DNA from 3 places in the Roseateles sp. FW301-B2 genome. Region 1 is predicted to be linked to each of the others. Evidence: riboswitches for the same ligand, from Rfam matches in the RefSeq annotation. Region 1 holds a riboswitch; each other region holds the start of a gene.
The links. Region 1 has a riboswitch for glycine ahead of gcvT (glycine cleavage system aminomethyltransferase GcvT). Riboswitches for the same ligand answer to the same signal wherever they lie in the genome.

Region 1 (3,631 bases):
GGAGTTGGCAATCGCCATGCCGGTCAGGTCGGTGACCATGGTCTGGAAGTTCACCAGCGCTTCCATGCGGCCCTGCGAGATCTCGGCCTGGTAGGGCGTGTAGGCGGTGTACCAGGCGGGGTTCTCGAGGATGTTGCGCAGGATCACGCCGGGGGTCAGGGTGTCGTAATAGCCCTGGCCGATATAGCTCTTCAGCACCTTGTTCTTGGCTGCCACGGCCTTCAGCTCGGCCAGCGCCTGGGCTTCGGTGGCGACACCCGGCAGCTGCATGCCCTGGCTGCGCTTGATGCTGGCGGGCACGATGGCCTCGATCAGCGCACGGCGCGAGGCCGCGCCGATCACGGACAGCATCGCTGCCTCGTCGGCCGCGTCGGGGCCGATATGGCGGGCTTGGAATTCGGCGGCGTTCTCGAGCTCACCGAGCGGCTTCAGGGCAGACATCAACATGGCGCAATCCTCAGGCGCCCGGGCTCGTGGCCAGGGCACCGGTTTTCAATACAACAACGGGCACTCCGTGCCCGCTTTCTTTCTGCTTTGCTGTGAACGGCTGGGATCAGCTGTTCTTGACCAGCTCGTCGTAGGCGGTGCCGTCCATCAGCGCGTCCAACTGGGCAGGGTTGCTCAGCTTGACCTTGAAGAACCAGCCGCTCTTGAGCGGATCGGTGTTGGCCAGCGAGGGGTCGTTGCGCAGCTCTTCGTTGACGGCGGTGATCTCGCCATCCACGGGCATGTAGACGTCGGCGGCGGCCTTCACCGACTCCACCACGCCGGCCACTTCCTTCTCGGCATAGCTCTGGCCCACATTGGGCAGGTCCACGAACACCACATCGCCCAGCGCGTCTTGCGCATGGACGGTGATGCCCACGGTGGCGGTGCCATCGGCTTCGATCTGGACCCACTCGTGGTCAGGCGTGTACTTGATGCTCATGGTGTGCTCCGAATGTCGGGAGAAAAAACCAGGTTGAAAAAAGAGATGGCGATCAGCCGCGGAAATAACGATGTGGCGCGAAGGGCGTGGGGGCCACGGTCATGGCCACGCGCTTGTCGCGCACCAGGGCGAACACCGGCGTGCCCACCGCCGTGTGGCTGCTGGGCAGATAGGCCAGGGCCACCGGGCTGCCCACCGTGGGGCCCAGCGAGCCGCTGGTGACGACGCCCAGTTCCTTGCCCTCGGCGTCCACCACCTTGGCGCCTTCGCGCACCGGCATGCGCTCCGCGCTGATCAGGCCCACGCGCTTGCGGCTGGCGCCGCCGGCGAGCTGGCCGTCGATCACCGCGGCACCGGGGTAGCCCCCGGCACGCGCGCCACCGGCGCGGCGCACCTTCTGGATCGCCCAGGTCAGCGCGCCTTCCACCGGCGTGGTTTCGGTATTGATGTCATGGCCGTACAGGCACAGGCCGGCTTCCAGGCGCAAGGTGTCGCGCGCGCCTAGGCCGATGGGCTTGACCTCGGCTTGGGCCAGCAGCTTGCGCGCCAGCGCCACCGCCTGGTCGTTGTGCACCGAGATCTCGAAGCCGTCTTCGCCGGTATAGCCCGAGCGGGTCAGGAAGGTCTCGATGCCGTCCAGATTGAAGAAGCCGCCGGTCATGAAGGTGAGCTTGGCCACCTCTGGGTTCAGGCGCGCCAACGCGGTGACGGCCTGCGGGCCCTGCAGCGCCAGCAGGGCACGTTCGGGCAGGCTGATGACCTCGCAGCGGCCGCCGATCTTGGCCTGCAGATGCGCGGTGTCCTGCTCCTTGCAGGCGGCGTTCACCACCACAAAGATGTCGTCGGGGCGGCGGCACAGCATCAGGTCGTCGAGGATGCCGCCCTGCTCATTGGTGAAGAGCGCATAGCGCTGCTTGAACACCGGCAGGTCGATCACGTCGACGGGCACGATCGTTTCCAGTGCGGCAGCGGCATCGGCACCGACCAGGCGCAGCTGGCCCATGTGGGAAACGTCGAACAGGCCGGCCGCCGTGCGCGTGTGCTTGTGCTCGGCGAGGATGCCTTCCTTGTACTGCACCGGCATGTCGTAGCCGCCAAAGGGCACCATCTTGGCGCCGAGTTCGATGTGCAGAGCGTGCAGGGGGGTGGTCTTGAGTGCGGCAGACAAGGGACTTACTCCGAGGGCATTCTGAAAGCCCACCCGGTCCTGAGACCGATGGTGGGGGATATGCCCTCGCTGTCCTTGGTACCTGAGAGATTGACCACCGGCGTATCGCCGACAGCTTGCCCCTTCGGTGGACGGGTTCAACAAAGACCCGCCTCTCTCCAGTGAGGAACGCCTGCATCGAGGCGTCTTGTCAGTCCTTTTGCCTGAGCGTTCGAAGCGTGGGATCACCAGTGCCTCTGCGCCTTCGGCGGCTTTGCGTGGAAAGCTCTCTCCTGACGGCGCGGATTGTAGCCATGGTTTTGGGGCCGGGCGAGCAAATTAAGTCTCGTCTAATGGCCGGCCTTGCCGCGCATGGAAAATCTCACTTCCCCGTAAATCCGGCAAGAGGACTTGGCATGCGACTGCTGCTGGTGGAAGACGACCCGATGATTGGCGAGCAACTGCTCGAGTTGCTGCGCGCCGAAAGCTATGCGGTCGACTGGGTGCGCGACGGCGAGCTGGCCGACGCGGCCCTGCAGGCGCAGAACTACGACCTGGTGCTCTTGGACCTGGGCCTGCCCAAGCGCGATGGCATGAGCGTGCTGCGCGCGCTGCGCGCGCGCAAGCAGGTCATGCCGGTGCTGATCGCCACCGCCCGCGACGCGCTCGAGCAGCGCATTGCCGGGCTGGACGCCGGCGCCGACGACTATGTGCTCAAGCCCTTTGAGCTGCACGAGCTGCTGGCGCGCATCCGCGCGCTGCTGCGCCGTGCCAGCGGCCGCGCCGAGCCGGTCTACGAACACCGCGGCGTGAGCATCAACCCCGCCACCCGCGAGGTGGTGGCCGAAGGCCGGCAGGTCACGCTGTCGGCGCGCGAATGGGCGGTGCTGGAGCCGCTGCTGGCGCGGCCGGGCATGGTGCTGTCGCGCCAGCAACTGGAGGAAAAGCTCTACAGCTGGAAGGACGAGATCAGCAGCAATGCGGTGGAGGTCTATATCCACGGCCTGCGCAAGAAGCTGGGTGCGGCGCTGATCCAGAACGTGCGCGGCGTGGGCTACCGGGTGCCCAAGGAATGATGCTGTTTCCCCGCTCCCTGCGCTACCGCCTGATCGCCTTCCTGCTGTTGGCCTTCTCGCTCTCGGCCCTGGTGCAGGGCGGCAGCGCCTACCGCACCGCGCTGCAGGAGGCCGACGAGATCTTCGACTACCACATGCAGCAGATGGCCTTCTCCCTGCAGGGCAGCGTCGGCAGCGGCACGGTGAGCCTGCCGCTGGGCGACCAGAAGAGCTACGACTTCATGGTGCAGGTCTGGGGCTTGGACGGCGTGCCGATGTTCCGCTCGCCCGGTGAGGCGCTCTTGCCACAGCGCGCGGTACTGGGCTTCTCGAACCTGGACGCCAATGGCAAGCATTTCCGCGTGTTCTCGCTGCAGACCCGCTACCAGGTGGTGCAGGTGGCGCAGGACCTGGCGGTGCGCCAGCGCATGGCCGGGCAACTGGCCTTTCGCACCATCGCGCCCATCGCCCTGATGCTGCCGCTGCTGGCCCTGGTGGTGT
Region 2 (3,631 bases), on a different contig from region 1:
CTGCCCCGCCACCATGACGCAGGCCTGCATCCCGGTGCTACAGAAGGAAGCGGCGCTGTTCGAGCGCCTGCGTGGCCAGCTCTACAGCCGCGCCTACGACCCGCGCGACCTGCCGCTGGAACAGAAGACCAGCCTCTGGGTGGGCATGGGCATGACCGAGAAACAGGGCGGCTCGGACCTGCGCGCCAACACCACGCTGGCCACCCCCCTGGGCGCGGGCGGCCGCGGCGGCGAGTACAGCCTGCGCGGCCACAAATGGTTCTTCTCCGCGCCGATGTGCGACGCGCATCTGGTGCTGGCGCGCACCGAGGCCGGGCCTAGCTGCTTCTGGGTGCCGCGCTGGCGGCCCGATGGCACGAAGAACCCCATCCACATCCAGCGCCTCAAGTCCAAGCTGGGCAACCGCAGCAACAGCAGCAGCGAGGTCGAGTTTGCCGATGCCTGGGGCCTGATGCTGGGCGAGGATGGGCGCGGCATTCCCACCATCATCGAGATGGCCGGCTACACGCGGCTGAACTGCGTGATCGGCAGCGCCGGCATCATGCGGCAGGCGCTGGTGCAGGCCCTGCACTATGCGCGCGAGCGCATGGCCTTCGGCAAGCGCCTGGCCGAGCAGCCACTGATGCGCAGCGTGCTGGCCGATCTGGCGCTGGAAAGCGAGGCCGCGGCGCTCCTGATGATGCGGCTGGCCCAGGCCTTCGAGCGCGGCGCCGACGCTCCCGCCGAGCGCGCCTGGCAGCGCATCATGACGCCGGCCGCCAAGTTCTGGGTCTGCAAGCGCGCCGTCGAACTGAGCGGCGAGGCGATGGAGGTGCTGGGCGGCAACGGCTATGTGGAGGAAGGCGTGCTGGCGCGCCTGTACCGCGAGGCGCCGGTGAATTCGATCTGGGAAGGCTCGGGCAATGTGATGTGCCTGGACGTGCTGCGCGGCATCGCACGCGAGCCGCAGGCCGCCCATGCCCTGCTGGACGAGCTGCAGCAGCTCGCCGGCGACAGCGCGCCGCTGCGCAGCGAACTCGCCGCCCTGCGCGACCTGCTCACGCGCACCCCGGCCGCCGACTTCGAGGCCCTGGGGCGCCAGTTCGCGCAGCGCCTGGTGCTGCTGGCCCAGGCCTGCCTGATGAGCCAGCATGCCCCCGGCGAGGTGGCCGAGGCCTTCATCGCCAGCCGCCTGCTGGACGCGCAGAGCGGGCGCGTGTTCGGTGCGCTGGACACGCGCGGCATCGCCATCGATGCGCTGCTGGCGCGCGCGCTGCCGATCTGAGTCAGAGCGCGGCGAGCGCCTCGCGCAGGGTCTGCTGGTATTGCTCGAAGCGCTGCAGGTCGTTGTGCGCCGCACCGGGCACCAGCACCAGCCTGGCCAGCCCTTGCTGCCGCAACAAGGCCTCGCTGTGCTGGGGTGCGATGAGGCTGTCCTGCCCGCCATGCACCAGCAGCAGCGGCGTGCGCAGCCGGGCCACGTCGGCGCCGGTGTCCAGCGGGTAGCGCAGCAGGCCCGGTGGCACCCAGGGAAAGTGCTCGCGCATCAGCGCCGACATGCTGGCGTAGGGCGATACCAGCACGGTCAGCTCCGGCCCGACCTCCGCGGCCAGCCCCGCCGCTAGGCCCGTGCCCAGCGAGCGCCCATAGATCACATGCTTGAGCCCGCGGTACTGCGGCGCTACGGCGTCCCAGGCGGCGCGCACATCGGCGCGCAGCTGCGCCTCGCTCTCGATATGGCCGCTGCTCTTGCCATAGCCGCGGTAGTCCAGCATGAAGAGGTCGTAGCCGGCGCGGCGATAGAAATCGGCGTTGACGAACCAGGTCTGCAGATTGCCGGCGTTGCCGTGCAGAAAGAACACCAGGCCCTTGGGCCGGGGCAGGCGCAGATGCAGGGCCGAGAGCGTGGCTCCGGGCACGTTCAGCCGCAGGTCCTGCACATCGGCGCCGAGCTCGAAGCGATGGCCGGCGGCCAGCGGCTCGGGCTGGAACAGCAGCTGCTCCTGGCGCCAGTACAGCCAGGCCATGGCGGCGCCATAGGCCAGCAGCAGCATCAGGCCGGCCCCCAGAATGGTCTTGCGCATGCAGCATCCTCCACGCTTGCCCGCAGTCTACGCAGGCGGCGGCCTGCCGGATGCAAGACCTGGGCTACACTGGCTCCCGGATTCAGGAGAGTGCGGCCCGCCCTGCGAGCCGCCGCCGAAGGCGCAAGCTCCCATACTCGCTCAGGCCCCGTACTGGATCCGCTTTCAAGCCGAATGCTGGAGAGTGCCTCATGTGCAATGCATGGGGCCGCCGAAGGAGCAAGGCGCGGGCCGCAAGCCCGGCGCCGAATCTCTCAGGCACCAAGGACAGCGGGAGCGGCGCGCCCAGGCGCACGCATCCCTTTTGGCATCACTTCCGCCAGAGACTGCACGCCTGCGCGTTCAACCCGAACGGAGTATTCGCAATGCATGTCATCGTCCTGGGCGCCGGCGTCACCGGCATCACCACCGCCTGGTATCTGCGCGCGGCCGGCCATGAGGTCACCGTGATCGAACGCCAGCGCGCCGCTGGCCTGGAAACCAGCTATGCCAATGGCGGCCAGATCTCGGTCTCGCACGCCGAGCCCTGGGCCAATCCGGGCGCGCCGCTGAAGGTCCTGAAATGGCTGATGAAGGAGGACGCGCCGCTGCTGTTCCGCCTGCGCGCCGACGCCGCGCAATGGCGTTGGGGCCTGCAGTTCCTGCGCGAATGCACGCCCGGCCGCACCGCCCACAACATCCGCAACATCGTCAGCCTGGGTCTCTACAGCCGCGCCAAGCTGCAGAGCCTGCGCCAGGAGCTGGGCCTGCAATACGACCAGCGCAGCCAGGGCATCCTGCACTTCTACACCAGCGAGGCCGAGTTCGAGGCGGCGCAGGAGCCGGCGCGCATCATGCGTGAGCAGGGCTGCGAGCTGGACATGAAGACGCCCGACGATTGCGTGGCCATCGAGCCGGCGCTGGCGCAATGCCGCGGCAAGATCGTCGGCGGCAGCATGACGCCCAGCGACGAATCGGGCGATGCCCATGCCTTCACCCAGGCGCTGGCGGCGCGCTGCGCGGCGGCCGGCGTGCGATTCGAGTACGAGACCCGCATCCTCGGCCTGGAACAGGGCCGGCAGGGCGTGGAGCGCGTCATCGTCGCCAACGCCGCGGGCGTGGTGAGCCGGCGCAGCGCCGACCGCTTCGTGCTCTGCATGGGTTCCTTCAGCCGCCAGCTGGCGCGCGAGCTTGGCGTCTCGCTCAACATCTATCCCGCCAAGGGCTACTCGGTCACGCTGCCGGTGATCGCGCCGGCGCACAGCTACCAGGTCTCGCTCACCGACGACGAGTACAAGCTGGTGTTTTCGCGCCTGGGCGACCGCCTGCGCATCGCCGGCACGGCCGAGCTGAACGGCTACAGCACCGAGCTCAATCTGGTGCGCTGCGAGGCCATCGTGCGCCGCACGCGCGAGCTCTTCCCGCACATGACCGATGGCCAGGGCGCCCAGTACTGGACCGGCCTGCGCCCGGCCACGCCCTCCAACCTGCCCTATATCGGCGCCAGCAAGGTGGCCGGCCTGTACCTCAACACGGGCCATGGCACGCTGGGCTGGACCCATGCCTGCGGCTCCGGCGCGGCCATCGCC
Region 3 (3,631 bases), on a different contig from region 1:
TCTCGCTGGGCAGCGTGCAGCTGCTGCAGCGCCTGGGCACCTGGCAGGCGGGCCAGGCCGCGCAGGCGCAGGCGATCCTGCAGGTGCAGGTGAGCCAGGCCCCGCCCACGCTCAGCCACCCCTGGCTGTTCGGTGCCGGCGGCCAGCCCGAGGTCAGCATCAGCGCGCGCGAGCAGGGCGTGGAGCAGCTCGGTGCCGTGCTCAGCTACGGCCAGCTGGTGGCGCCGCTGCAGGCCGCCTGGCTGCAAGCCTGCGCGCGCGCGCCGCATCGCCTGTCCGCGCGCTTCGGCCAGGGCGTGTCGGCCATCAAGCCCGAGGGCTCGGGCGTGGAGATCGACGCCGGCGATGCCCATCTGGCCGAGCGCTTCGACCTCGCCGTGGTGGCCGAGGGCGGCGTGTTTGCCGAGCAGGCCCGCAAGGCGGTGGCGCGCGACTATGCGCAGAACGCCTGGGTCGGCACGGTGGAGCTGGACCCGGCCGCGCCGCCGGGCGTGGCCTACGAGCGCTTCACCCGCAACGGCCCGCTGGCCCTGCTGCCCCTGCCCGAGCGTGCCGGCCAGCGCCGTGCGGCCCTGGTCTGGTGCCTGCCGCAGGCCGAGGACGAGATCGGCACGCTCAGCGACGCGCAGCGCTTGGCGGTGCTCAACACCCTGCTGCCGCCGGGCCTGCCGCCGCTGCGCGGCATCGGCGCGCTGAAGTGCTTCCCGCTCGGCCTGAACGCCGAGCGCACCCTGGTGGAGGGCCGCGTTGTCCGCATCGGCAATGCCGCCCAGACACTGCACCCGGTGGCCGGCCAGGGGCTCAACCTGGGCCTGCGCGACGCCTATGCGCTGGTGCAGGCGCTGCGCACGGAGGGCGCGATCGACAGCGCGCTGCGCCGCGTGGAATGGCAGCGCGCGCCCGACCGCTGGAGCATGATCGCCGCCACCGATTTCCTGGCGCGCAGCTTTGCCTGGCGCTGGCCCGGCCTGCCGGGCGCACGCGGCCTGGCGCTGGCCGCGCTGCAGGCCGCCCCGCCGCTGAAGCGCGCGCTGGCGCGGCAGATGATGTTCGGAAGGCGCTGAGGCGCCGGCGTCGAGGCGGCCGCAACAAGGGTTAACCCTTGCCTCAGGTATAGTCATCGACTTCACCGCAAGACCGAGGTCGCTTGTCGACCGTCTTGCCGGCCACGAGCCCGAGCGACGTCGGGAGAGTCCGCGTGCCACCCGCGCGGCGCCGAAGGAGCAACCGCCCCGGAAACTCTCAGGCAAACGGACCGATGTCGCGGATGAACTCTGCAGAGTTGCCGGCTGCCTGACGTCCGCCGGTACGCCGAAGGAGCAAGTCTGGCCCCCGGGGGCCGCACGAATCTCTCAGGTGTCAGCAACAGAGGGGGCGACGACCACCGCGGTCCGGTGGCGTCACTTGACCCACCGACGTCGACAAAAGAGATTTCATGAAACCTACCCCATCACGCCTCGGCGGCATCGCCCTGGCCTGCCTCGCCATGTCCGCGCACGCAGCGGAGCCCCTCGTGGTCAAGATCGGCCATGTCGCCGCACTCAGCGGCCCCGCCTCACACCTCGGGCGTGACAACGAAAGCGGTGTCCGCATGGCGATCGAGGAATTGAACGCCAAGGGTCTGCAGATCGGCGGCCGCCCGGCCCGCTTCGTGCTCCTGGCCGAGGACGACGCCGGCGACCCCAAGCAAGGCACTGCCGCGGCGCAGAAGCTCGTGGACAACAAAGTCAACGGCGTCGTCGGCCACCTGAATTCGGGCACCGCAATCCCTGCCGCGCGCATCTACGCCGACGCCGGCATCCCGCAGATTGCGCCGTCGGTGACGAACCCGCGCTACACCCGCCAGGGCTTCAAGACGACCTTCCGGATGGTCGCCGACGACGCCCAGCTCGGTGGCACGCTGGGCCGCTACGCTGCACAGACGCTGAAGGCGAAGACCGTTGCGGTCATCGACGACCGCACCGCCTATGGCCAGGGCGTTGCCAGCGAGTTCGAGAAGGCCGCGAAGGCCGCCGGCGCGACGATCGCCAAACGTGAGTTCACCAACGACAAGGCGACCGACTTCACGGGCATCCTCACCGGCATCAAGGCGGCCAAGCCCGACGTGATCTTCTACGGCGGCATGGACGCGGTGGCCGGCCCGATGCTGCGGCAGATGAAGCAGCTGGGCATCCAGTCGAAGTTCATGGGCGGCGACGGTATCTGCACCGCCGAGTTGCCCAAGCTGGCTTCGGGCCAGGTGCCCGACGGCCAAGTGGTCTGCGCGATCGCTGGTGGCGTTGACGCGGCACAGCGGCCGGCGCTCGACAAGTTCAAGGCCGACTTCAAGAAGAAGTTCGGCATCGAGGTCCAGATCTACTCGCCCTACACCTACGATGCCACGAAGGTGATGGCCGAGGCGATGGTCAAGGCGGGATCGGCCGAACCGGCCAAGTACCTGCCGGTGCTACAGAAGATCAGCTACTCCGGCGTCACCGGCAGCGTCGCTTTCGACGAGAAGGGCGATATCAAGAACGGTGCACTGACGCTCTACACCTTCAACCGCGGACAGCGCGAGGAGCTCGGCGTCGTGCGCTGAGCAGATGCGGGCGGCACGGTGGCCAGGCCGTGCCGGGCGAGCGCCTGACCCCCGGCTCAGGCGCCCCGCCCTGCACGGCCTTCAACGGCCTGTCATCAAGCGCCCCGACACTGGGGCCATGAACAATATTCAGGCCCAAACCCTCCGTCAACTCCTGCAGACCACGCGGCAAGCCTGGCTGGGCCAGCCGCAGCCGGCGCAGGCTCGTCTCAGTAGCGCAGCTCCAGCAGCTCCCGCAGCGCGGCATTGATGTTCTTGCGCAGCGCGCCCTCGTTGGCCAGGCGCAGGCGCTCGTTCTGGTCCAGCATGGCGTCGCCGAACTCGGCCACATGCACGCTGCGCAGCTCGCGCTGGTAGAGCTTGTTGCCGCTGGCCTTGTCCAGCAGTTCATAGGCCATCGTCAGCGCCACGCGAGCGTCGCCCACCGCCACCGCGGGTTGCTCCAGCGCCAGCAGCGCGGCGCGCAGCTCGTAGCGGCCGCCCTGAGGCTGCGGCGCCAGCATGCCGGCGGCCTTGAGCGATTCCTGCAGCGCCACGCGCAGCGCCTCGTCGCCGATCTTGGAACCCCAGAGGCGGCCGGTCGGCTGGCCGCCCAGCACCTGGCCCAGCTGCACCTGCTGCTTGAGCGCCTCGGGCACCCAACCGCGCAGCTGCAGGCCGTCGGCCACGCTCAGGCGCATGCCCTCGGGGTCGGCGGGCGTGCCGCAGCCGGCGAGCGCAAGACCTGCCCCCAGCAGGGCCAAGAGTGATGTGCGGCGTTGCATGGCGTGCTCCTCGATCAAAGTCGGCGGTGTTGCAGGGCCGGCAGCTGGGCGCGCAGGGCGGCCATGCGCGGCGCGTCCAGCTCGGCGATGGCCAGGCCCTCGCCCTCAGGCAGGCAGGCGAGCACCTCGCCCCAGGGGTCGACGATCATGCTGTGGCCCCAGGTGCGGCGGCCGTTGGGATGCGTGCCGCCCTGGGCCGGCGCGATCACATAGGCGAGGTTCTCCACCGCGCGGGCACGCAAGAGCAGCTCCCAATGCTTCTGGCCGGTGGTGTAGGTGAAGGCCGCGG

Region 2: another riboswitch for glycine. It lies ahead of AC3WQY_RS20995 (D-amino acid dehydrogenase); the one in region 1 lies ahead of gcvT (glycine cleavage system aminomethyltransferase GcvT).
Region 3: another riboswitch for glycine. It lies ahead of AC3WQY_RS08680 (branched-chain amino acid ABC transporter substrate-binding protein); the one in region 1 lies ahead of gcvT (glycine cleavage system aminomethyltransferase GcvT).

What each region holds. Positions count from the first base shown of each region.
Region 1 covers NZ_JBYTBE010000021.1:19,793-23,423, reverse strand. Annotated here, with positions in the region: gene gcvP (aminomethyl-transferring glycine dehydrogenase) at 1-447, opposite strand, end outside; gene gcvH (glycine cleavage system protein GcvH) at 554-928, opposite strand; gene gcvT (glycine cleavage system aminomethyltransferase GcvT) at 981-2,096, opposite strand; glycine riboswitch at 2,156-2,268, opposite strand; glycine riboswitch at 2,278-2,381, opposite strand; gene AC3WQY_RS15145 (response regulator) at 2,492-3,151, shown strand; gene AC3WQY_RS15140 (ATP-binding protein) at 3,148-3,631, shown strand, end outside.
Region 2 covers NZ_JBYTBE010000039.1:32,381-36,011, forward strand. Annotated here, with positions in the region: gene AC3WQY_RS20985 (isovaleryl-CoA dehydrogenase) at 1-1,264, shown strand, start outside; gene AC3WQY_RS20990 (alpha/beta hydrolase) at 1,266-2,063, opposite strand; glycine riboswitch at 2,137-2,229, shown strand; glycine riboswitch at 2,231-2,344, shown strand; gene AC3WQY_RS20995 (D-amino acid dehydrogenase) at 2,429-3,631, shown strand, end outside.
Region 3 covers NZ_JBYTBE010000009.1:109,348-112,978, reverse strand. Annotated here, with positions in the region: gene AC3WQY_RS08685 (FAD-dependent monooxygenase) at 1-1,064, shown strand, start outside; glycine riboswitch at 1,176-1,268, shown strand; gene AC3WQY_RS08680 (branched-chain amino acid ABC transporter substrate-binding protein) at 1,436-2,578, shown strand; gene AC3WQY_RS08675 (hypothetical protein) at 2,788-3,342, opposite strand; gene AC3WQY_RS08670 (carbon-nitrogen hydrolase family protein) at 3,357-3,631, opposite strand, start outside.